Regions from separate parts of the Serratia plymuthica genome, predicted to be linked through region 3. Evidence: predicted binding sites of a transcription regulator. Region 3 holds the regulator's gene; each other region holds the start of a gene.
The links. The regulator ArgR, encoded in region 3, controls arginine synthesis, uptake and breakdown. The targets are predictions, from matches to a motif close to ANTGAATAAAAATACANT.
Positions count from the first base shown of each region.

Region 1: argA (amino-acid N-acetyltransferase) is a predicted target of ArgR. The motif match lies at 3,122-3,139, and genes of this name have one in related genera.
Region 2: argC (N-acetyl-gamma-glutamyl-phosphate reductase) is a predicted target of ArgR. The motif match lies at 3,448-3,465, and genes of this name have one in related genera.

Region 1 covers NZ_CP068771.1:4,543,896-4,551,648, reverse strand. The annotation lists gene mltA (murein transglycosylase A) at 1-1,011, opposite strand, end outside; tRNA gene JK621_RS21175 (tRNA-Met) at 1,224-1,300, shown strand; tRNA gene JK621_RS21170 (tRNA-Met) at 1,364-1,440, shown strand; tRNA gene JK621_RS21165 (tRNA-Met) at 1,505-1,581, shown strand; gene amiC (N-acetylmuramoyl-L-alanine amidase AmiC) at 1,682-2,932, opposite strand; gene argA (amino-acid N-acetyltransferase) at 3,173-4,498, shown strand; gene recD (exodeoxyribonuclease V subunit alpha) at 4,533-6,383, opposite strand; gene recB (exodeoxyribonuclease V subunit beta) at 6,380-7,753, opposite strand, start outside.
Region 2 covers NZ_CP068771.1:3,663,482-3,671,234, forward strand. The annotation lists gene ppc (phosphoenolpyruvate carboxylase) at 1-1,929, opposite strand, end outside; gene argE (acetylornithine deacetylase) at 2,250-3,395, opposite strand; gene argC (N-acetyl-gamma-glutamyl-phosphate reductase) at 3,612-4,616, shown strand; gene argB (acetylglutamate kinase) at 4,646-5,419, shown strand; gene JK621_RS17105 (argininosuccinate synthase) at 5,445-6,665, shown strand; gene argH (argininosuccinate lyase) at 6,864-7,753, shown strand, end outside.
Region 3 covers NZ_CP068771.1:216,754-224,506, reverse strand. The annotation lists gene JK621_RS01080 (DNA-binding protein) at 37-387, opposite strand; gene JK621_RS01075 (helix-turn-helix domain-containing protein) at 568-828, shown strand; gene mdh (malate dehydrogenase) at 896-1,834, opposite strand; gene argR (transcriptional regulator ArgR) at 2,301-2,771, shown strand; gene yhcN (peroxide/acid stress response protein YhcN) at 3,180-3,443, shown strand; gene yhcN (peroxide/acid stress response protein YhcN) at 3,568-3,831, shown strand; gene mpl (UDP-N-acetylmuramate:L-alanyl-gamma-D-glutamyl-meso-diaminopimelate ligase) at 4,022-5,401, opposite strand; gene fbp (class 1 fructose-bisphosphatase) at 5,571-6,575, shown strand; gene JK621_RS01040 (methyl-accepting chemotaxis protein) at 6,618-7,753, opposite strand, start outside.

The DNA.
Region 1 (7,753 bases), 1.1 Mb from region 3:
GTCCGGCCCGATGCCCTGGTACATATCGAAGTGCTGGCCTTTGATAGCGCCGCCCACGTCCAGAGCCACCATCAGGCGCATCTCATATTTTCCCGTGAATTTACCCTTGTTGTCCAGCAAAGGCACTTCCGCCAGCAGCGTGGTGCCTGCCGGGATCAGTGAACGGTCGGAAGCTACCGAGGCTTTGGCAATCAAAGGAACCGCACTGGCGCCACGTACCGGCGCAAACGCCTCCGGACGGAAGAACACAAAGGAAGGATTCTGCTCCAGCAGCTCACGCACTTCCGCAGCGCTGTGGGTATCGGCCCACTGGCGGATCGCCTGCATAGACATATCCGCCTTGGCCACTTCGCCGCGATCGATCAACACTTTACCTATGCTGCGGTAAGCATGGCCGTTCTTGCCGCCGTAGCCGAAGAACACCAGCGGCTGGCCATTGCCGTAATCCACATAGCCGCTGCCCTGGACTTCCATCATAAAGTTGTCCATCAGCGAGTTGGTGTAAGCGACGATATAACGGTCATCCAGCGCGCCCGAGTATATGCCCGCGCGATCAGGCAGACGGCCTTTGCCTTTTGGCGGCATGCGGTACAGCGGGTAGCGGAACTCGCCCTGCTGGGTATAGCGCGCCTGCACGACCGGCGTATAGTAGCCGGTGAACTGCACGTTACCGTAGTTGTCCACGCCTTCCATCTGATAGGCGCTGAGGCCGTATTGGTTCAGTTGACGGGTATCGGCACCGGCGGCCATCCAGCTTTGCACTGCCTGAAAGGTGCTGTTGTTGCGATTAAACAGCGCAGGAGAAGCGTTTTTAATCTCCATCAGCTGATTCGAGTAATCCCTGGCGTTAACCGGCACGCCTTTGGCGTTGGGTTGATTCACCAACTCCAGCGACTGATCCAGATGGCCATCCTTATACTGCTGTCCCCGGTCGGTCGGCTTTGACGAACAGCCAGCCAGTACCGCTACCATCAACCCGCCCAGCAGGTATTTGCCCCAACGTCCTTTCATCGCACACTCTCAAACAGATATGATCTACCGGCGAACGATAACAAACACCCATAGATAAGGGAATCGCCGCAAATAAAAAAACCCGCACGGCGGATAGTGATGAAAAAGAACGCAAATTGCGGACTAATTCAGCATAAAGATGGCTTTAACTCAATTAATTGCAAAAAGGGTTGCAACAAAATGCACGGAGAGTATAGTGCGCTTCCATCGGACGCGGGGTGGAGCAGCCTGGTAGCTCGTCGGGCTCATAACCCGAAGGTCGTCGGTTCAAATCCGGCCTCCGCAACCAACCGATACTGCATCAGCGGTATCACGTAAAGGTTGGGATTCGATGAAAAAAGTATTATACGGACGCGGGGTGGAGCAGCCTGGTAGCTCGTCGGGCTCATAACCCGAAGGTCGTCGGTTCAAATCCGGCCCCCGCAACCAACCGATACTGTACCAGCGGTATCACATGAATGTTGGGTTTCGATAATACAAGCATCAAGACGGACGCGGGGTGGAGCAGCCTGGTAGCTCGTCGGGCTCATAACCCGAAGGTCGTCGGTTCAAATCCGGCCTCCGCAACCAATCTTGATGACTACAGATAAGCACCTTAACGGGTGTTTTTTTGTATCTGAAATCTGCCAAAACCCGGCCGGGCACCCACCCAGCCGCATCAGTTTACACCTTATCCGCGCGCCGCCGCGCCGCCGTTGGCGAAATACGCCTTGATACCCGCCAGAATGGATTCCGCCACCTGCTGCTGGAAATGGCTGGTCCGCAACTTACGCTCTTCTTCGATATTGCTGATAAACGCCGTCTCAACCAGGATAGAAGGAATGTCCGGCGCTTTTAACACTGCAAAACCGGCCTGATCGACGCGATTCTTGTGCAAACGGTTAATTTTGCCCATCCGGTTCAACACTTCCTTGCCGAATTTCAGGCTATCGTTGATGGTTGCGGTTTGGATCAGATCAAACATGGTGTGATCCAGATAGCGATCGCCGCTTTTGCTCACGCCGCCGATTTGGTCCGATTCATTCTGAGTTTGCGCCAGGAATTTCGCCGCCGAACTGGTGGCGCCCTTGGTCGACAGCGCAAATACCGAAGATCCGCGTGCGGCCTGGCTGGTAAAGGCATCGGCATGGATGGAAACGAACAGATCGGCACGCTGCTTGCGCGCCTTCGCCACCCTCACCTTCAGCGGAATGAACACATCTTCATTGCGCGTCATAAACACTTTCATATTCGGCTCACGCTTGATCAACGCGCTCAGTTTGCGGGCGATCTGCAACACGATATCCTTCTCGCGCGTTTTGAATTTGCCAATCGCCCCCGGATCCTCGCCGCCGTGGCCGGGATCCAGCATGATGACAATCGGACGATCGCGCCCCGCCTTGCCGGCCTGCGGCGCCTCGGCCGGCAAAGTGCGCTCGAGATCGCCCTTGTTGTAATCTTCCAGCAATGCCAATAGCGGATCATAGTCTTCGCCAGTGCCGCCCTTGCTGGGATACAAATCCATCACCAGACGGTTGCGATACTCCGGCACCGGCGGCAGAGTAAACATATGAGGGCTGACGCTCTGCTTAAGTTCCAGCACCAACCGAACGGTGTTTTGATCAAACTGACCGACGCGCGCCTGTTTCAAATAGGGATCGTCAGCGCGAACCTGGCCGACAATGCCCTTCAATACGCTATTGAGATGCACCCCTTCGATATCCACCACCACGCGATCGGGATTGGTCAGCGCAAACTGTTTATATTTCAGTTCGGTGTTTGATTCGAGCGTCACGCGGGTATAAGTAGAAGAAGGCCAGACACGCACGGCAATCACGTGCGATGATGCGGCGAAGCCTATGCGACTCACACTCAGCAACCAACTTGCGGCAACCCCTTGCAATATACGACGGCGGCCCAGATTGTGATTTGAGTTTGGCATGCGACTCCGGCAGTGATAACAGGTTAAAACAGATGAAAAAAACGCCGATAAAACGGGAATGGCGAAAACTTTAACGAATCCTCCCGGCGCTGTCATCAGAAAATCTTTCCAAGGTTTTTCAATTTATTAACCAGTTAGCCCCTTCCGCAAATAAATACAGACAATTTCCCGCTTGCCATTGGAGCAAGAAAAGAATAAAAATACAAAAATATCGTATAAATATGCAAAAGAGGTTTTGCCGTGAAGGAACGTAGTACCGAGCTTGTTCAAGGATTCCGTCACTCAGTTCCCTATATCAACGCCCACCGCGGCAAGACGTTTGTCGTCATGCTTGGGGGAGAAGCCATAGAGCATGAGAATTTTTCCAACATCGTCAACGATATCGGGCTGCTGCATAGCCTGGGGATTCGTTTGGTGGTGGTCTATGGCGCACGGCCGCAGATCGACAGCAATCTGGCGCAGCATAACTACGAACCTATTTATCACAAGCATACCCGGGTTACCGACGCCCACACGCTTGAGCTGGTTAAGCAAGCGGCGGGCCTGCTGCAACTGGACATCACCGCACGGCTGTCGATGAGCCTCAACAATACGCCGCTGCAGGGTGCGCACATCAACGTGGTCAGCGGCAACTTTATCATTGCCCAGCCGTTAGGGATTGATGACGGCGTGGATTACTGCCACAGCGGCCGTATTCGCCGTATCGATGAAGAAGCGATCCACCGTCAACTCGACAGTAACGCCATCGTGCTGATCGGCCCGGTCGCCGTTTCCGTTACCGGCGAAAGCTTTAACCTGACGTCAGAAGAAGTGGCGACCCAATTGGCCATCAAGCTGAAGGCGGAAAAAATGATCGGATTCTGCTCATCGCAGGGCGTCACCGATCAGGAAGGCAATATCATTTCCGAGCTGTTCCCCAATGACGCGCAGAAACGTATCGAAGAGCGCGAAGCCAGCGGCGATTACCATTCAGGCACCGTACGTTTCCTGCGCGGTGCGGTGAAAGCCTGCCGCAGCGGCGTACGCCGCAGCCACCTGATCAGCTATCAGGAAGACGGAGCGCTGGTGCAAGAGTTGTTCTCGCGCGACGGTATCGGCACCCAGATCGTCATGGAGAGCGCCGAACAGGTGCGCCGGGCGACCATTAACGATATCGGCGGCATTCTGGAACTGATCCGCCCACTGGAACAACAGGGTATTCTGGTGCGCCGCTCCCGTGAACAGCTGGAGATGGAGATCGACAAATTCACTATTATCGAGCGCGATAACCTGACCATTGCCTGTGCGGCGCTGTATCCATTCCCGGAAGAGAAAATCGGCGAGATGGCCTGCGTGGCGGTACACCCGGACTACCGCAGCTCGTCACGCGGTGAAATGCTATTGCAACGGGTGGAAAGCCAGGCGCGCCAGATGGGTTTGCAAAAACTTTTCGTGCTGACCACACGTAGCATCCACTGGTTCCAGGAGCGCGGTTTCACTCCGGCGGAAGTAGACGTGCTGCCGATGCAAAAACAGGCGCTGTACAACTACCAGCGCCGCTCGAAGATTCTGCTGGCGGACTTGTAATCCTCTGCGGGCGCAGCCTGCGCCCGTTTCGCTTTTATGCCGTTATCTGCAAGCGCTCCGCCAGCCCGCTGCGGCGCTGGGTTGGCGTGCGGATCGCCCGCATCAGCACGGCATCGGTGGCATACAGCGAAAGCTGTCTGCGCGCCCGGGTGATAGCGGTATACACCAGTTCGCGGGTCAGTACCGGCAGGAAGTGATTGGGCAACACCAGCACCGTATGATCAAACTCTGACCCCTGAGACTTATGCACTGTCATCGCATAGGCGGTTTCATGCGCCGGTAAACGGCTTGGCTGCACCGACTTGATGCTGCCGTCCGGCAGTTGGAAGTGCACGCGCAACTCACCGCTTTCATCGCGCAAAGCGATACCGATATCGCCGTTAAACAGCCCCAACGCACTGTCGTTGCGGCCAATCATCACTGGACGACCGGGATACCAACGCCCCAAGGCCCCTGGCGTACGCTGGATAAGCCCTGCCCGTTGCAGCCCCGCCTCGATACGCTCGTTCAACCCGGCGATACCGAATGGCCCTTCGCGCAGCGCGCACAGCACCTGGAAACGGCCAAACTCCGCCAACACCTCTCCCGCATCCGCCCTGGCAGCGACCCGCCGCAAATAATCCCCATAGCCTGCCACACAGGCGTTCAGCAGGGCCTGATAGTCCTCCGTTTCTGCCAATGGGTAACCCGCAACGTCACTGAAACTGCCGCTGAGTGCCCTGGCCGCCCGCTTGCCGTCACCGGCATTCACCGCGAAGGCCAATTGGCCGATGCCCGAATCGGCATCAAAACGATAGCTTTTGCGCAGCAGGCACAGGCTGTCTCGCACCGCTGCCTCCGCCTGCGCATTTTGCCCCTGCAACGGGCAGCCGGTCAGACGGGTGAGCTGTTCTGCGCGCGCAGTGCTGTACCCCTGCTCGGCAAAACGACAGATATCCCCCAACACAGCCCCGGCCTCTACCGACGCCAGTTGATCCCTGTCGCCAAGGAAAATCACCCGCGCCTGAAGGGGCAATGCGGCAATCAGACGCGCCATCATCGGCAGATCGACCATTGAAGCCTCGTCCACCACCAGCACATCCAGATGCAGCGGGTTGCCACGGTGATAACGCATGCGCTGGCTATTGGGCTGAGCGCCCAACAGGCGGTGCAGCGTCGACGCATCGGTGGGGAACAGCGCGCGTTGCTCCGGAGTTAACGCCAACTGCCTGCCGGCGCTGCCGAGCGACTCGGTCAGACGCGCCGCCGCCTTGCCGGTGGGTGCCGCCAGTTGAATACGCAAGCGCCGGCCATCGGCAAGCTGTACCAGCGCCGCCAGCAATTTGGCGACGGTGGTGGTTTTGCCGGTGCCCGGCCCCCCAGAAATCACTGCAATACGCCGCGTCGCGGCCACTGCGGCAGCAATTTTCTGCCAGTCAGGCTCATTGGTCGCCTCGCCGAACAGCCGATCGAGGATGGCGCGCAGTTCAGGCTCGTCAACCGCCTGATGGATACTGTCGCTGCTGATAAACTCCGCCACCTCGCCTTCGTTCTGCCACATGCGCTGCAGGTACAAACGCTGCTGTTGCAACACCATCGGCATGGCGCTGCTGCCGTCACCCACCGCCGCACTGGCCGTCAGGCGCTGCTGCCAACGGGCAAGATCCGGTCGCCCGGCCGCCAGCCACACGGCCTGAGCCAGCTCCGGCTGACGCCCCTCAAACAGATTTTCCGGCAGTAACTGTTCCAGCATCAGGCAAACATGGCCGGCGCCAGCCTCCGCGCTGAGGCAGGCGGCAGCCAGCAGAATGTCAGGCTCTTCCTCCCCGGCCACTATGCGGGCGAACTGCAGGTCCAATGGGCGCAGCACGCCAAGTGCCTGCGCCTGCTCCAGTAGAGCGATCATGGCTCATCCTCCGCCGTAATGGCTTCGCCGCTGAACAGACGGTCCATGCCTTCCACCAACTGCGGTGCCGGGCGACAGGCGAAGATACCGTTGCCCGGGTGCTGCGCGTCCACCCCGCGCAGGAACAAATAAATCACCCCGCCGAAGTCGCGTTGATAGTCATAATCCGGCAGTCTATGGCGCAGATAACGATGCAGTGCCAGCGTGTACAGCTGATATTGCAGATCGTAGCGGTGTTCCGCCATCGCCTGCTCCATCGCCGCACGGGTATAAGCGCCGCTGTCCTCTCCCAACCAGTTGGATTTGTAATCCAGCAGGTAGTATTTTCCCTGCCAGCAAAACACCAGGTCGATAAATCCCTTCAACATTCCCTGCACCTGCTGGAAATCCAGCGCCGGGCAGCGGGCAGAAAGCGGATCGTAATTTTTCACCAGCCTATCCAGCTCATCCGCCTGCAACAGTTTTTCTATGGGTAAATAAAACTGCAGCTCGGCCTGTTTATGCTGCGGTGCCAGCGCCGACAACGAAACACCGGCATCATTGAGCGGGACATTCAGCAACACCTGCATCCACGCCAGCAGTATCGGTTGCCAGTGCTCGGCAAACCCTTGCTGCTGCAACTGTTCAAACAACCATTGTTCATCAAGGGGTTGGGTGAAATCCAGCGTTTCAAACAGGCTGTGCAGGAAGGTTCCCGGTGCTGCGCCGCGCGGGAAGGTATGCGGTGTGAGCGCTGGCTCACTGTCCAACGCCTGTTCGCCTGCGGCGTCGACATCCAGCCGTGGCAGCAGATCCTGCATCAGGCCAGAGCCGTGTTGCTGCAGGCCGGTGTAACTGGTCACGCGCCAGAAATCCTGCACCGGGCGCGTGAAGCTTTTTGCCGCCAGTTCGGTTAACGCCGGCACTTGAGGCAGCCAGGCCCGTTCATCCAGTTGTTCAACCAGCGACAGTGCAATCCCCTCCCCAGCCAGCTGTTGAAGACGTTGGTGCAGCCAGGCTGCATCCCCGGCCTGGCCGGCCTGCACCAGGTAGCCCAGCGCGCTGCGGTGCAAATCGGTATCACCCTGTTTCTTGCGTGTGCCCTGGATCAACGGCGCTATGCCGATGCTGCAGTGGTATACCGAACGGGTCAAGGCGACGTACAGCAGGCGCAAATCCTCCGCCAGCCGCTCTTCTTCGGCCCATTCGATACTTTCTTCATCGGCGTTGAGGTCAAGCAGAGCCTGGAAACTCTGCCGATCGTGGTACAGCACCTGCTGCTGCTGGCGGAAATTGCCGACGAACGGCAACCAGACCAGATCGAACTCCAGCCCTTTCGATTTATGGATGGTGATCACCTTCACCAGATGACGATCGCTTTCCAGCCGCAG
Region 2 (7,753 bases), 2.0 Mb from region 3:
CAGCAGGTTGGCTTCGAGAACCGCGCCGGCATACAGCGCCAGGCTGCTGATGGCCACTTCCGGCAGGCCAAATTTGAAGCGGATCATCTCGCCCTGCTCGGTCACGCGCAGGCCACCTTTCAGGCTGCCCGGCGGCTGCGACAGCAGCGCCGCATGCGCAGGCGCGCCGCCACGGCCAATTGAACCGCCACGGCCGTGGAACAGCGTTAACGCCACGCCGGCCTTTTCACAGGTTTTGATCAAGGCATCTTGAGCGCGGTACTGCGCCCAGGACGCGGCCATCACCCCGGCGTCTTTCGCCGAGTCGGAATAGCCGATCATCACCATCTGCTTGCCCTGGATAAAGCCGCGATACCAGTCGATATTCAGCAACTGGGTCATAACGTCGTCGGCGTTGTTCAGGTCGTCGAGGGTTTCGAACAGCGGCGCTACCGGCAGCGCAAACGGGCAACCGGCCTCTTTCAGCAGCAGGTGAACCGCCAGCACGTCAGAAGGGGTGCGTGCCATGGAGATGACGTAGGCGGCGATGGAGCCTTGCGGCGCTTCGGCGATCACGCGGCAGGTTTCCAGCACTTCCTGGGTGTCGGCGCTCGGTTCCCACTTCAGCGGCACCAGCGGGCGTTTTGAATTCAGTTCGCGGATCAGGAATGCCTGTTTGTCGGCTTCTGACCAGCTTTCGTAGTCGCCAAGGCCCAGGTAACGGGTCAGTTCGGCGATGGCTTCGGTATGGCGGTTGCTTTCCTGACGGACGTCGATACGCACCAGCGGCACGCCAAAGCAGCGGACGCGGCGCAGGGTATCGAGCAACTGACCATTGGCAATGATGCTCATGCCGCAGGCCTGCAGCGACTGATAACAGGCGAACAAAGGTTCCCACAGCTGATCGTTGCTTACCAGCAGGTCGTTCGGCTTCAGCACGCGTTCGCCTTTCAGGCGGCCTTCCAGATAGGCCTGAGAGCGCATCAACTGGCCGCGCAGCTGTTTCATGATTTCGCGATACGGTTCCTGCACTTCGTCGCCACCGGCGAGGGCGCGCAGTTCCGGGGTGCATTCGGTCATCGACAGCTCGGACACCAACACCTGGATATCGCGGGTGAACAGGTCGCAGGCTTTCCAGCGGCTGAGCAGCAGCACGTGACGGGTGATTTCGGCGGTCACGTTCGGGTTGCCGTCGCGGTCACCGCCCATCCAGGAGGTGAAACGCACCGGTACGGCTTCCGCCGGCAGGCTGTAATCGATGGAGTTTTCCAACTGCTCGTTGAATTCGCGCAGGAAGGCGGGCACCCCTTCCCACAGGCTGTTTTCCACCACCGCGAAGCCCCACTTGGCTTCGTCGATAGGCGAAGGGCGGTTTTTACGGATCTCGTCGGTGTGCCATGACTGGGCAACCAGCTGGCGCAGGCGGCGCATGATCTTGTTGCGCTCGTAATCGGCCAGATCGTTATGATCGAGTTGGCTCAGGCAGGTATTCACCTCAACCAGCTTGTGGATCAGGGTGCGGCGGGTAATTTCCGTCGGGTGCGCCGTCAGCACCAGCTCGATGGAGAGCTGAGAGACTGCATTTTGCAGCTCTTTGGTGCTGAGCTTTTTGTCTTTCAGCCGGGTGAACAGTTGGGCCAGTGCTTCGGGATTGCTGGCGGCTTCGCCATTGGGCGAAATGCTGTGGTACTGCTCGGCGACGTTGGTCAGATTAAGGAACTGGCTGAAGGCGCGCGCGACCGGCAGCAACTCGTCGTTGGACAGGTTCTGCAAGGTAGAAAGCAGCTCCTGACGGTGCGCCTCGTTACCGGCACGTGAAGATTTGGAAAGCTTACGGATAGTTTCAACGCGATCGAGAATATGCTCGCCCAGCGCATCTTTGATGGTATCGCCGAGCAATTTGCCGAGCATACTGACATTACTTCGCATTGCCGAATATTGTTCGTTCATATAACCCCTGGCCCAGTTCTGTATTTACCCTGCATCTTTCAAGCTGCATCTGCGTTGGCTTCAACTTGAAATCTATTGGGTAGATGATTTTTATCTTGTAAGTAAATTTCACGTTTCAGGCGAAGAGCGTCTGTTTCATCTCGCCATGTTCCTGTCCAATCGTCAATTGACACTATTTTTAGCAAAAAAACATCAAAATCGGCGCATTTTCTGAAATTTAATTACGACGCGCCGGTTATCAGTCTGGCTTATTATATTGATTTGATACTTCTTAATAGGTAGGGGCGATGATAAATCATTAACCCTACCTTGTGTCAGGTTTATTGATGGCAAAAGTGCTCGACCAACTGGCCCAGCAGCTTGCGCGTCGGTTCGATAAACGCCGTATCAATGTATTCGTCCGGTTGGTGCGCCTGGTTGATTGACCCCGGGCCAAGCACCAGCGTCGGGCATACCTGCTGGACGAACGGCGCCTCGGTGCAGTAGTTGACCACCTGAGTGCGGGTGCCCAGCAGTTTCTCAATCACCGCCACCATATGATGATCGGTCGGGCACTCGTAGCCCGGGACCGAGGCATGCAGTTCCTCAATGTTCAGGCGGCCCGGCCAGCGCTGGCTGACCGGCTCCAGCGTCTGGTGCATCAGCTCGTTGATATTGTCGAGCGTCATGCCCGGCAGCGGGCGAATATCCAGGTGCAGTTCACAACAGGCGCAAATACGGTTGGCCGCGTCGCCGCCGCTGATATGGCCGAAGTTCATCGTCGGATAAGGCACGGCGAATGCCGGATTGTTGTAGCGCTCCTGCAGCGTTTTGCGCAGTTCCATCAGGCGGCCAATGGTGTCGTGCATCAAATCGATGGCGTTGACGCCGCGCGCCGGGTCGCTCGAGTGCCCGGACTGGCCGACAATGCGGATGGCGCTGGCCATATGCCCCTTGTGCGCGCGCACCGGTTGCAGCGAGGTGGGTTCGCCGATAATGGCGAAATCCGGGCGGATGGCGGTCGAGGCGGCGAAATAACGCGCGCCGGCCATCGTCGTTTCTTCATCTGCGGTCGCCAGAATGTACAGCGGCTTGGTCAGTTTGCCGGCATCGATATCGCGCACGGCATCCAGAATAAAGGCAAAGAAGCCTTTCATGTCCGCGGTGCCCAGACCGTACAGCTTATTGTCATGTTCGGTCAGCGTGAAAGGGTCGCGCGTCCAGCGGCCTTCGTCATAAGGTACGGTGTCGGTGTGGCCCGCCAAAAGCAGGCCGCCGCTGCCTTCGCCAATGCTGGCGAGCAGGTTGAATTTGTTGCGGGTATCGGGCACCGGCTGTACGTCGACGCGGAAGCCCAAATCGGCAAACCACCCGGCCAGCAAGTTGATTAACGCTTCATTACTCTGATCGAGGGCGCCATCGGTGGCGCTGATCGACGGAGTGGCGATCAACGCCCGGTACAGCTCAATAAATGGAGGTAATTTCATCTTCACTGTTGACAGCCTTTGGTTAGGGTAGTATCAATATTCATGCATTTATTTTGAATAAAAATACAGTAAGATAGAGCGTAAGGGAACCCGATTCCCGGATGATTATAAAAACATCAACGCTCGACCACGTGGGTGAACGGCGAAACAACGCTGGTGAGCCCGGTTACCTGAGTCGAATACGACCACTCGTAAGCCAAGAAGGTGAAAGGCCACATGTTGAATACGCTGATCGTTGGTGCCAGCGGTTACGCCGGAGCGGAGCTCACGGCTTACCTGAATCGTCACCCACACATGAACATAACCGCATTAGCGGTTTCAGCGCAAAGTGCAGATGCAGGAAAATTGCTTTCTGATTTGCATCCCCAGTTAAAAGGCATCGTCGATCTGCCGTTGCAACCGCTGGTTGACGTGGCTGCCGCCGCCGACGGCATCGACGTGGTGTTCCTGGCCACGGCGCACGAAGTCAGCCACGATATCGCGCCTTTGTTCCTGGCGGCGGGCTGCGTGGTGTTCGATCTGTCCGGCGCGTTCCGCGTGAAAGACGCCGGTTTCTATAGCCAGTACTACGGTTTCGAACATAAGTACCCTGAACTGCTGGAGCAGGCGGTATATGGCCTGGCGGAGTGGCAGAGCGAAAAAATCAAACAGGCGCAACTGATCGCCGTGCCGGGCTGCTACCCGACGGCGGCGCAGTTGGCGCTGAAACCCTTGATCGACCAACAGTTGCTGAATCTTGACCAATGGCCGGTCATCAACGCCACCAGCGGCGTCAGCGGCGCGGGCCGCAAAGCCAGCGTGACCACCAGCTTCTGCGAAGTGAGTTTGCAGCCGTACGGCATCTTCAACCACCGTCATCACCCGGAAATCGTTGCGCATCTGGGCACGCCGGTCATCTTCACGCCACATTTGGGTAACTTCCCGCGTGGTATTCTCGAGACCATCACCTGCCGTTTGAAAGCCGGCGTTACCGCGCAGGACGTGGCTGCGGCTTATCACACCGCTTATGACGACAAACCGCTGGTGCGGCTGTACGAAAAAGGCGTGCCGGCATTGAAAGGGGTGGTGGGCCTGCCGTTCTGCGATATCGGCTTTGCCGTTCAGGGTGAACACCTGATCGCCGTAGCGGCGGAAGACAACCTGTTGAAAGGCGCGGCCGCTCAGGCGGTGCAATGCCTGAATATCCGTTTTGGGTTCCCGGAAACCCAGTCATTACTTTAATGAATAACCAGCGTGGGATGTAAACAGCGATGAATCCGTTAATTATCAAGTTAGGTGGCGTGTTATTAGACAGTGAAGAAGCGCTGGAGCGTTTATTCACCGCCCTGGACAGCTACCTTCAGCAGCATCAGCGCCCGCTGGTTATCGTTCACGGCGGCGGTTGCCTGGTGGATGAGCTGATGAAACAACTTTCTCTGCCGGTGGTGAAGAAAAACGGCCTGCGGGTAACCCCTGCCGACCAGATCGACATCATTACCGGCGCGCTGGCCGGTACGGCCAACAAGACCTTGCTGGCGTGGGCCATCAAGCACCGGATCAATGCGGTGGGCCTGAGCCTGGCGGACGGCGGCAGCGTTTCCGTGACCCAACTCGACCCGGCGCTGGGCCACGTAGGCAACGCGCAGCCGGGTTCACCGGTATTGCTCAATACCCTGCTGGGTGCCGGCTACCTGCCGGTGATCAGCTCTATCGGCATCACCGCCGAAGGGGAATTAATGAATGTGAACGCCGATCAGGCGGCGACGGCTCTGGCCGCCACGCTGGGTGCGGATTTGATCCTGCTGTCGGATGTCAGTGGCATTCTCGATGGGAAAGGACAACGCATTGCAGAAATGACGGCACAAAAAGCGGAACAACTGATTGCCCAAGGCATCATCACCGATGGTATGGTGGTGAAGGTGAATGCGGCGCTCGACGCGGCCCGCACCCTTGGCCGGCCGGTGGATATCGCCAGCTGGCGCCATGCCGATCAGCTTCCAGCTCTGTTTAACGGCGTGTCGATTGGCACCCGGATCCTCGCTTAAATTTAGAATTAAAAAGGAAAAGACCATGCAAAACCAAGGCATCAAAAAAATCGTTCTGGCGTACTCTGGCGGCCTGGATACTTCGGCCATCATTCCCTGGCTGAAAGAAAACTACGGCGGCTGCGAAGTGGTAGCGTTCGTGGCGGATATCGGCCAGGAGCGCAGCGATCTGGAAGGCGTGGAGCAAAAAGCCCTGCAATCCGGTGCCTCTGAGTGTCACGTGGTTGATCTGCGTGAAGAATTCATCCGCGATTACGTCTATCCGGTTCTGCAGACCGGTGCGCTGTATGAAGGCAGCTACCTGTTGGGCACTTCAATGGCGCGCCCGATTATCGCTAAAGCGCAGGTTGAGCTGGCGTTGAAAGTCGGCGCTGATGCGCTGTGCCACGGTGCAACCGGCAAAGGCAATGACCAGGTGCGTTTCGAAACCACCTACACCGCGCTGGCGCCACACCTGAAAGTGGTTGCGCCTTGGCGTGAGTGGAACCTGCGTTCCCGTGAAGCGCTGCTGGATTACCTGAAAGAGCGCAATATCCCGACGACTGCGTCTCTGGAAAAAATCTACAGCCGTGACGAGAACGCCTGGCATATCTCTACCGAAGGCGGCGTGCTCGAAAGCCCGTGGAATGCACCGAACAAAGACTGCTGGGTCTGGACCGTGGATCCGCAGGAAGCGCCGGACCAGCCTGAGCAAGTGACCATCACCGTAGAAAAAGGCCGCGTTGTGGCGGTTAACGGCGAAGCGTTGAGCCCATACAAATGTCTGGAAACCCTGAACGTGCTGGGCGCCAAACATGGCGTGGGCCGGATCGACATCGTGGAAAACCGTCTGGTGGGCATCAAATCCCGCGGTTGCTACGAAACCCCGGGCGGCACCATCATGGTGGCGGCGCTGCGCGGCGTTGAGCAACTGGTTCTGGATCGCGACAGCTTCAAATGGCGCGAGCAGTTGGGCCTGGAAATGTCCTACGTGGTGTACGACGGCCGCTGGTTTGCTCCGCTGCGTCGTTCGCTGCAGGCCTCTGCAGAAGCGCTGGCCGAAGAAGTGAACGGCGAAGTGGTGCTGCAGCTGTACAAAGGCCAGGTGACGGCGATTCAGAAGAAATCCGCCAATAGCCTGTACTCTGAAGAGTTTGCGACCTTTGGCGAAGATGAAGTTTACGATCACAGCCACGCGGGCGGCTTTATCCGTCTGTTCTCGCTCTCTTCACGTATTCGCGCGTTGAACGAGAAAAAGAACAAGTAATTTCATTATTCGGCGTGACTTGTTAAGGGCGCAGCGTGCTGCGCCTTTTCGTATAAAATTAATACCCTAAATAATTCGAATTGCACGAAGGCGGCAAGAGCGAGGATCCCGATGAGCTTACATCGCTAAGTGATTCGGGTGAGCGTCCGCAGCCGACAGATCTGCAGCTCGAAGTATGACGGGTACAGGAGTAAAAGTATGGCACTTTGGGGCGGACGGTTCAGTCAGGCGGCAGATCAGCGGTTCAAACAGTTAAACGACTCTCTGCGCTTTGACTATCGCCTGGCAGAACAGGACATTGTTGGCTCTGTGGCCTGGTCGAAAGCGCTGGTCACCGTCAACGTGCTGACGGCAACCGAACAGCAACAGCTTGAGCAGGCTTTGAGCGTGTTGTTGGAAGAAGTGCAGGCTGACCCGCAGGCAATTGTCAGCAGCGATGCGGAAGATATTCACAGCTGGGTGGAGCAGAAGCTGATCGACAAAGTCGGCGATCTGGGCAAGAAGCTGCATACCGGCCGTAGCCGTAACGATCAGGTCGCGACCGATCTGAAACTGTGGTGCAAACAGCAAATCGGCGAACTGCATCAGGCCATCGTGCAACTGCAGCAGGCGCTGGTGGAAACTGCCGAAGCCAATCAGGATGCGGTGATGCCGGGTTATACCCACTTGCAGCGCGCGCAACCGGTCACTTTCGCTCACTGGTGTCTGGCCTATGTTGAAATGCTGGCGCGCGATGAAAGCCGCCTGCAAGATACGCTCAAGCGCCTGGACGTCAGCCCGCTGGGCAGCGGCGCGTTGGCCGGCACCGCTTATCCGATCGATCGTGAACAGCTTGCCGGTTGGTTGGGCTTTGCCTCGGCCACCCGCAACAGCCTGGACAGCGTTTCCGACCGCGATCACGTGCTGGAGCTGCTGTCGAATGCTTCCATCAGCATGGTGCACCTGTCGCGCTTTGCCGAAGACCTGATCTTCTTCAACAGCGGCGAAGCGGCGTTTGTCGATCTGTCCGACCGCGTAACCTCCGGCTCTTCGTTGATGCCGCAGAAGAAAAACCCGGATGCGCTGGAGCTTATCCGCGGCAAATGCGG
Region 3 (7,753 bases):
TTGGCAGTTTCTACAGACCTGCGGCCGCAGGTCTGTTCATTTCCCCTCCGAGATACGCGCCAGCAGGCTGCCGATGCCTTCACGCATCAGGAACGCCAACACTTTCTCACGCTCGGTTTCCGTCAGGTGATAGTAATATTCAATCCACACCGCCAGAGGATCCTTGCGCTCGATGTCATAAGTTGCCGGATCTTCTTTCAACATCAGCAAATTGCGCGTACCTGAGGGTAAGCTGTCAATATGATATTCCAGCGCCTTTCCCTGCACACCTTTACGCCTGCGGCTGATCCAGCCGTCGCGACGCGCCATCAAATTTATTCCCTGTGGTGAAGCGGGTAATCCTGCAATGCCTGTTAGTTCCTTGGCGGCAAACCACTCTTTTTTCATAGCCATAATCTCTGGAAAAAATGTGCAAGGACGTTTTTGGAAATTATTGAGGTATTTTTATGGAAATTTAGTGGTATTCTAATTTCCGTATAAGCGTTTCATGTTGTTCAAACGATTAATCTTGACCTGTTAGTTATACCACTAACAGAACTTTCGCTAATCAAAAAAGGGAATGCAAACATGAATTCCAGGAACAAGGACTGGCATCCGGCGGATATCATCGCGGCTTTACGTAAGAAGGGAACGACGCTGGCGGCGGTATCGCGCCAGGCAGGGCTTAGCTCATCCACACTGGCAAACGCGCTATCTCGGCCCTGGCCAAAAGGAGAGTGGCTGATTGCCGAAGCCTTGGATATCCATCCTGCAGAGATCTGGCCAAGCCGCTATTTCGATCCGCAAACCAACGACCTGCTGAATCGAAAAGCCCGTATCAGGTCATGATTCGGGCATAAAAAAACCGCCGGTACGATGTCCGGCGGCTTATGCATACTCATGCGTTCTGGGTTGATCAGTTATTGATAAACTTTTCGCCCAGTTCGATATCTTTATGCAGAACATCCAGCATCTCTTCCAACGCTTTCTGCTCGAACGCGCTCAGAGTACCGATGTCTTTACGTTCTTCTACGCCGTTTTTACCCAGCAGCAGCGGTTGTGCGAAGAAGCGGGCATATTTGCCGTCACCTTCCACGTAAGCACATTCCACCACGCCTTTTTCACCTTGCAGCGCACGAACCAGAGACAGGCCGAAACGCGCCGCCGCCTGACCCATTGACAGAGTTGCGGACCCGCCGCCGGCTTTGGCTTCAACCACTTCAGTACCCGCATTCTGGATACGCTTGGTCAGATCCGCCACTTCCTGCTCGGTAAAGCTCACGCCCGGGATCTGCGACAACAGTGGCAGAATGGTCACGCCAGAATGCCCGCCGATAACCGGCACGTTCAGCTCTTCCGGCTGCTTGCCTTTCAGCTCGGCCACGAAGGTGTTGGAACGGATGATATCCAGCGAGGTCACGCCGAACAGTTTGTTTTTGTCATACACACCGGCTTTCTTCAGCACTTCTGCCGCGATTGCCACGGTGGTGTTTACCGGGTTGGTGATAATGCCGATGCAGGCTTTCGGGCAGGTTGTCGCCACTTGCTGGATCAGATTACGCACGATGCCTGCGTTGACATTGAACAGATCTGAACGATCCATACCAGGTTTACGTGCAACGCCGGCAGAAATCAGCACCACGTCTGCGTCGTGCAGAGCTGGAGTGGCATCTTCGCCGCTGAAGCCTTTGATTTTAACTGCGGTAGGGATGTGGCTTAAGTCGACGGCAACGCCTGGGGTAACGGGGGCAATGTCGTAGAGAGAGAGTTCAGAACCTGAAGGAAGCTGGGTTTTGAGTAGAAGGGCGAGGGCCTGGCCGATACCGCCAGCAGCACCGAGAACTGCAACTTTCATCCTATACTCCTTTATTATCTTAAATATATAAAGCGCCGTGAATATGTCGGTTACGGACCTTAAATTATTACACCTTTAAAAACAATCTCTTAACAGTCTGTTTGAGAACTGGCGCAATAAAACAGCCGATGTCGCGCTCATTTTAAATTAAATGGCTTACACATTAAGGGCATAGCGCACATTAATCAAAAATAGTGCGAGGTTATTCACAAGCAAGTTAACCGGCGGTTACATTACACCCTTACACAACATCAGAACAACATCATTTTAATAACATTTTCTTTACCGGTGCGGGCCGCTTTTTCGGTCGTTGAAAGGGCATATTCATGGGGTACGGATTTTGTTAAAATCCCGTCCTTTCCTCATTGTCCGGGCATTATTATTTTTTTCGGACGTCCCTTTATTGCATAATAATTCATTTATATGCATAATAATCACTTCTATTGTCAACATTCCACGGTGCAAAATGCGTAGTCCCGCAAAGCAGGAAGATCTGATCAAAGCGTTTAAAGCGTTATTGAAAGAAGAAAAATTCAGTTCTCAAGGCGAGATCGTTTTGGCGCTGCAAGAAGAAGGCTTCGAAAACATCAACCAATCCAAAGTATCGCGCATGCTGACCAAGTTCGGCGCGGTGCGTACCCGCAATGCCAAAATGGAAATGGTATATTGCCTTCCGGCCGAACTCGGCGTACCGACCACCACCAGCCCGCTGAAGAACCTGGTGCTGGATGTCGATTTCAACGATGCCGTCGTGGTGATTCATACCAGCCCGGGCGCCGCACAGCTGATTGCCCGCATGCTCGATTCGTTGGGTAAATCCCGAGGCATCCTAGGCACCATCGCCGGCGACGACACCATTTTCGTCACCCCAGCCAGCGGTTTTACCGCCCATAAGTTACATGAAGCCATTCTGGGCGTGTTCGAGCAAGAACTGTAAGCCCGACGCTGGTCAATGCGGCTGCCGGTCGCATTGCGCCAGCCCGTCGTTAACGCCAACTCCCGCTTTATCTTTTCCCGCCATCAACCGCGTTTAACGCTGCTTTAACTCTCCTCAGCAACACATTTCCATGACATTTACGTGTAGCCAGCACTACCCACTGTGATCTTCCGCACTTTTGGTCAAAAGCACTTACCTGATTGAAATTACATAAAATTAACACAAACAGATCGTTTTATGACCAGTTTTTATTCCTTGTGGTTATAAAAAATAAGCATCATCAGGTTAAAGTTTCACTAGCAATTGTTAGCAAACTATTAATTTTTCGAGTTACTAGATGTATACTCATTTCCGTGACGTAAATCACAGTTCATTGGAACTGATAAAAGAATACGATAAGGTGAGATCATGAAAATTAAAGCTACCGTTGCAACACTAAGCCTGCTATCTGTGCTTTCCTTTGGTGCTTTTGCAGCACAATCCGTTGATGCAGAACAAGCAGCCAAACTGCAGTCCGCAGGCACCATTACCGTCAATGGTATAGCCGGCGCCCCTTCAGATATCCGTCAGGCGCTGTCTGAAAAAGCCGATGCCCATGGCGCGACCGCTTACCGTGTAATCGAAGCGCGCAATGAAGACAACTACCACGTCACGGCTGAAATTTATAAATAAGACCCCGGCATTACCCGGCAACGGGCAATAAATCTCTGGAAACCAGCATTGCCGATAACAGCCTTCAAGAATAATAAACGCTGTAAAGCCCTTCCTGGCTGTTATCGCTACAGGACCCACGACCATGAATATGAAAGCTACCCTCGCGGCAATTAGCCTGATGTCAGCCCTTTCGTTCGGCGCGTCAGCCGCTACGTTGATCACCAATGACCAGACCGCTGATCTTCAGTCTGTCGGCACCATTACCGCCAGTGGCGTCACCGGTTCACCTTCGGATATTCGTCAGGCGCTGTCCGACAAAGCCGATAAGCAAGGCGCTAAAGCGTACCGAGTGATCGAAGCCTACGAAAACGGCAATTGGCACGCGACTGCCGAAATCTACAAATAACAATTCAGAGAACGCGATTGCCGAACTGATTACCCTCGTCACTGCCACTGCCGAGTTCTGTCGTAAACGCGTATTCTCTGAAGATTATCGTCGTCCTATCCGACGAACCCCGTTGCCCTCGCTCGCGAGGGCTTTTTTATGGGCGAAAAAAAGGGCCGCTGACGGCCCTTTATCGAATTGTTCCTGTCGATCAGTAGGTGACTTTCGGCTCTGGTTTATTGGCCAATGCCTCCAGCAGCCGATCGTGGATCCCACCAAATCCGCCGTTACTCATCACCAGGATATGGTCACCCGGCTGAGCGGTTTTCACTATCATATCCACCAACGTGCCGAGATCGGCGCTCCAGTGGGCCGGCTGTACGCAGGCTTCCGCCACTTCCGCCACCTGCCAGGGAATATGGTGCGGCTGGAACAGGAAGACCTCATCGGCGCGGCCAAGCGATGGCGCCAAATCGTTCTTGCTGATGCCCATTTTCATGGTGTTGGAACGCGGTTCAAGCACTGCCAAAATGCGGGCGGTGCCCCCCACTTTGCCGCGCAGAGCGGCCAGGGTCGCCAAAATCGCCGTTGGGTGATGCGCAAAATCGTCGTACACCGTGACGCCGTTGGCTTCGCCGCGCAGCTCCAGACGGCGGCGGGCATTGATGAAATCACCCAGTGCACTGCAGGCATCTGCAGGCTGCACGCCAACGTGACGCGTTGCGGCAATGGCCATCAGGCCATTATGCATGTTGTGCTCGCCCACCAGCGCCCATTTCACCTCGCCAACCTTGTCGCCGTTGAGGAACACTTCATAGTGGCTGGCATCCGGGGTCAGCTTATGCGCCCGCCATGCCCCCTCTTCCCCAACCAGTTCCTGCTCGCTCCAGCATCCCATCGCCATCACCTGTTTCAGGTGATTGTCGTTGTCAGGCAAAATGATCTTGCCCTTGCCCGGCACCAGGCGCACCAGATGATGGAACTGCTTCTGGATCGCTTTCAGATCATCAAAGATATCGGCATGATCAAACTCCAGATTGTTCATGATCAGCGTCCGCGGGCTGTAATGAACAAACTTGGAGCGCTTGTCGAAGAATGCGCAGTCGTATTCATCGGCTTCGATCACAAAGAACGGGCTGCCGCCCAAGCGCGCGGAAACGTCGAAGTTCCCCGGCACGCCGCCGATGACAAAACCGGGCTGATAACCGCAGACTTCCAGGATCCAGGTTGCCATACCGGCCGTGGTGGTTTTACCGTGGGTCCCGGCAACCGCCAGCACCCAGCGATCGCGCAGTACATAGTCATGCAGCCACTGCGGGCCGGAAACGTAAGGGATGCCTTGCTCCAGCACCGCTTCCACGCACGGGTTGCCGCGCGTCATGGCGTTGCCGATGATCACCAGATCCGGCGCGGGATCCAACTGAGCCGGATCGTAGCCCTGGATCAGATCGATCCCCTCTTTCTCCAACAGCGTGCTCATCGGCGGATAGACATTAGCGTCAGAGCCGGTCACCTCATGTCCCAACGAACGAGCCAGTACCGCCAGCCCGCCCATAAAGGTGCCACAGATCCCAAGAATGTGAATGCGCATAGTTTTCTCAATTGAGTACGTCGAATGTTGCCTTATTCTACCGCTCAGAATCGTCCAGAAGAAATGGATTTGCCTATGAATAGCGCTCATCTTTGGGCTACACTGCTCGCGAATACGTTGGCGGTTTGTTAACAAACCGCTACCCATCCGTAGATTCAGGGATTGTGTCATGAAAACGTTAGGCGAATTTATCGTCGAGAAACAGCACGACTTCTCTCACGCCACCGGCGAGCTGACAGCGTTACTTTCTGCAATTAAACTGGGCGCCAAAATCATCCACCGCGACATCAACAAAGCGGGTCTGGTTGATATCCTCGGTACCAGCGGCATTTCCAACGTACAGGGTGAAGTCCAGATGAAACTGGACCTGTTCGCCAACGAAAAGCTGAAAGCGGCATTGAAAGCGCGCGGTGAAGTTGCGGGTATCGCTTCTGAAGAAGAAGATGAAATCGTGATTTTCGATGGCGAGCGGGCTGAAAATGGTAAGTATGTGGTGTTGATGGATCCGTTGGACGGTTCGTCCAACATTGATGTCAACGTCTCGGTCGGTACTATTTTCTCTATCTATCGTCGCATCACCCCGGTCGGCACTCCCGTGACCGAAGAAGATTTCCTGCAACCGGGCAGCGCCCAGGTTGCAGCCGGCTACGTAGTTTATGGTTCCTCTACCATGCTGGTGTACACCACCGGTTATGGCGTGCATGCCTTTACTTACGATCCGTCTCTGGGCGTGTTCTGCCTCTCCCACGAGAAAGTGCGTTACCCTGCCACCGGCAACATGTATTCCATCAACGAAGGCAACTACATCAAGTTTCCTCGCGGCGTGAAGAAATACATTAAGTATTGCCAGGAACAGGACGAAGCGACACAACGCCCTTACACCTCGCGTTACATCGGTTCACTGGTTGCCGACTTCCACCGCAACCTGCTGAAAGGCGGCATCTACATTTATCCAAGCACCGCCAGCCACCCGCAAGGCAAGCTGCGCCTGCTGTATGAATGCAACCCGATGGCGTTCCTGGCGGAACAGGCCGGCGGTAAAGCCAGCGACGGTAAAAACCGTATTCTGGACATTACCCCGGTGAAACTGCACCAGCGCGCACCGTTCTTCGTCGGCACCAAATCCATGGTTGAAGACGCCGAGCGCTTTATCGCCGAAAACCCGGACGAATAAAAGCCTCTCTACAGGAGGCGGCATGCCGCCTCCTGTCACCCATCATAATTTGAACGCCGCCATGCTCTGCGCCAGCAGCTGAGCCTGATCCTCCAGCGAACGCGTCGCCGCCGCAGACTCCTCGACCAACGCAGCGTTTTGTTGCGCGACCTGATCCATCTGTGTCACCGCCAGGTTTACCTGCTCAATACCGCTGCTTTGTTCCCGGGTAGCCGCCGAAATTTCCCGCATCAGCGCCGTCACGCGGCCCACTTCACCGGTGATGCCGTTCATGGTTTTCGCCGCAGATTCCGCCATCTGCGCGCCTTCCTGCACCCGATTCTGCGACGCTTCGATCAACCCTTTAATCTCTTTCGCCGACTGCGCACTGCGCTGTGCCAGGCTGCGCACCTCACCGGCCACCACCGCGAAACCGCGCCCCTGTTCACCGGCGCGTGCCGCTTCGACCGCCGCATTCAGCGCCAGAATATTGGTCTGGAAGGCAATGCCGTCCATCACGCTGATGATATCGGCGATGCGCCGTGAGCTGTCGGTAATCGCCTGCATCTTGTCCATCACCTGGCTGACCACCTCGCTGCCTTGGTTGGCGATATCGGATACGCTCAGCGCCAGTTGGTTGGCCTGCTCGCAATTCTCGGCGTTCATTTTCACCGTCGAGGTCAGCTGTTCCATGCTGGCCGCGGTTTCTTCCAGCGAGGCGGCAGACTCTTCTGTCCGCTGCGCCAGATGCAGGTTACCGGCAGCCAGCTCACGTGAGCCGGTATCAATCTGGCTGCTGGCATCGCGCACCTTGCTGACCGAGCCGACCAGCGCCTGTTGCATGCGTTGCATAGCGCGGATCAAGCGGCCCATCTCGGTATCCCCTTCGCCGGTGATTCGGTGCGTCAGGTCGCCGCCGGCGATATATTCCAGTTGGGCGATAGACTCATCGAGAGGGCGCAGGATAATCACCCGCAGCGCAAACCAGGCCAGTACCGCCAACAGCACGCTGAGCAAGCCGGCCACCACGATCAGGGTGATTTTGGTGCTGGCGTTATTTTCCGCCTCATCCACCCGCTGCTGCCCCACTTTCATGGCAAAGCTGCGGAAATCGCTGAGGTCTTTTTCGAAGGCGATGCTCAGCGCCGAAATCCGGGTTTCCTGAATCTCGTAATAGTCATCGACCTTGCCGGCCTTGA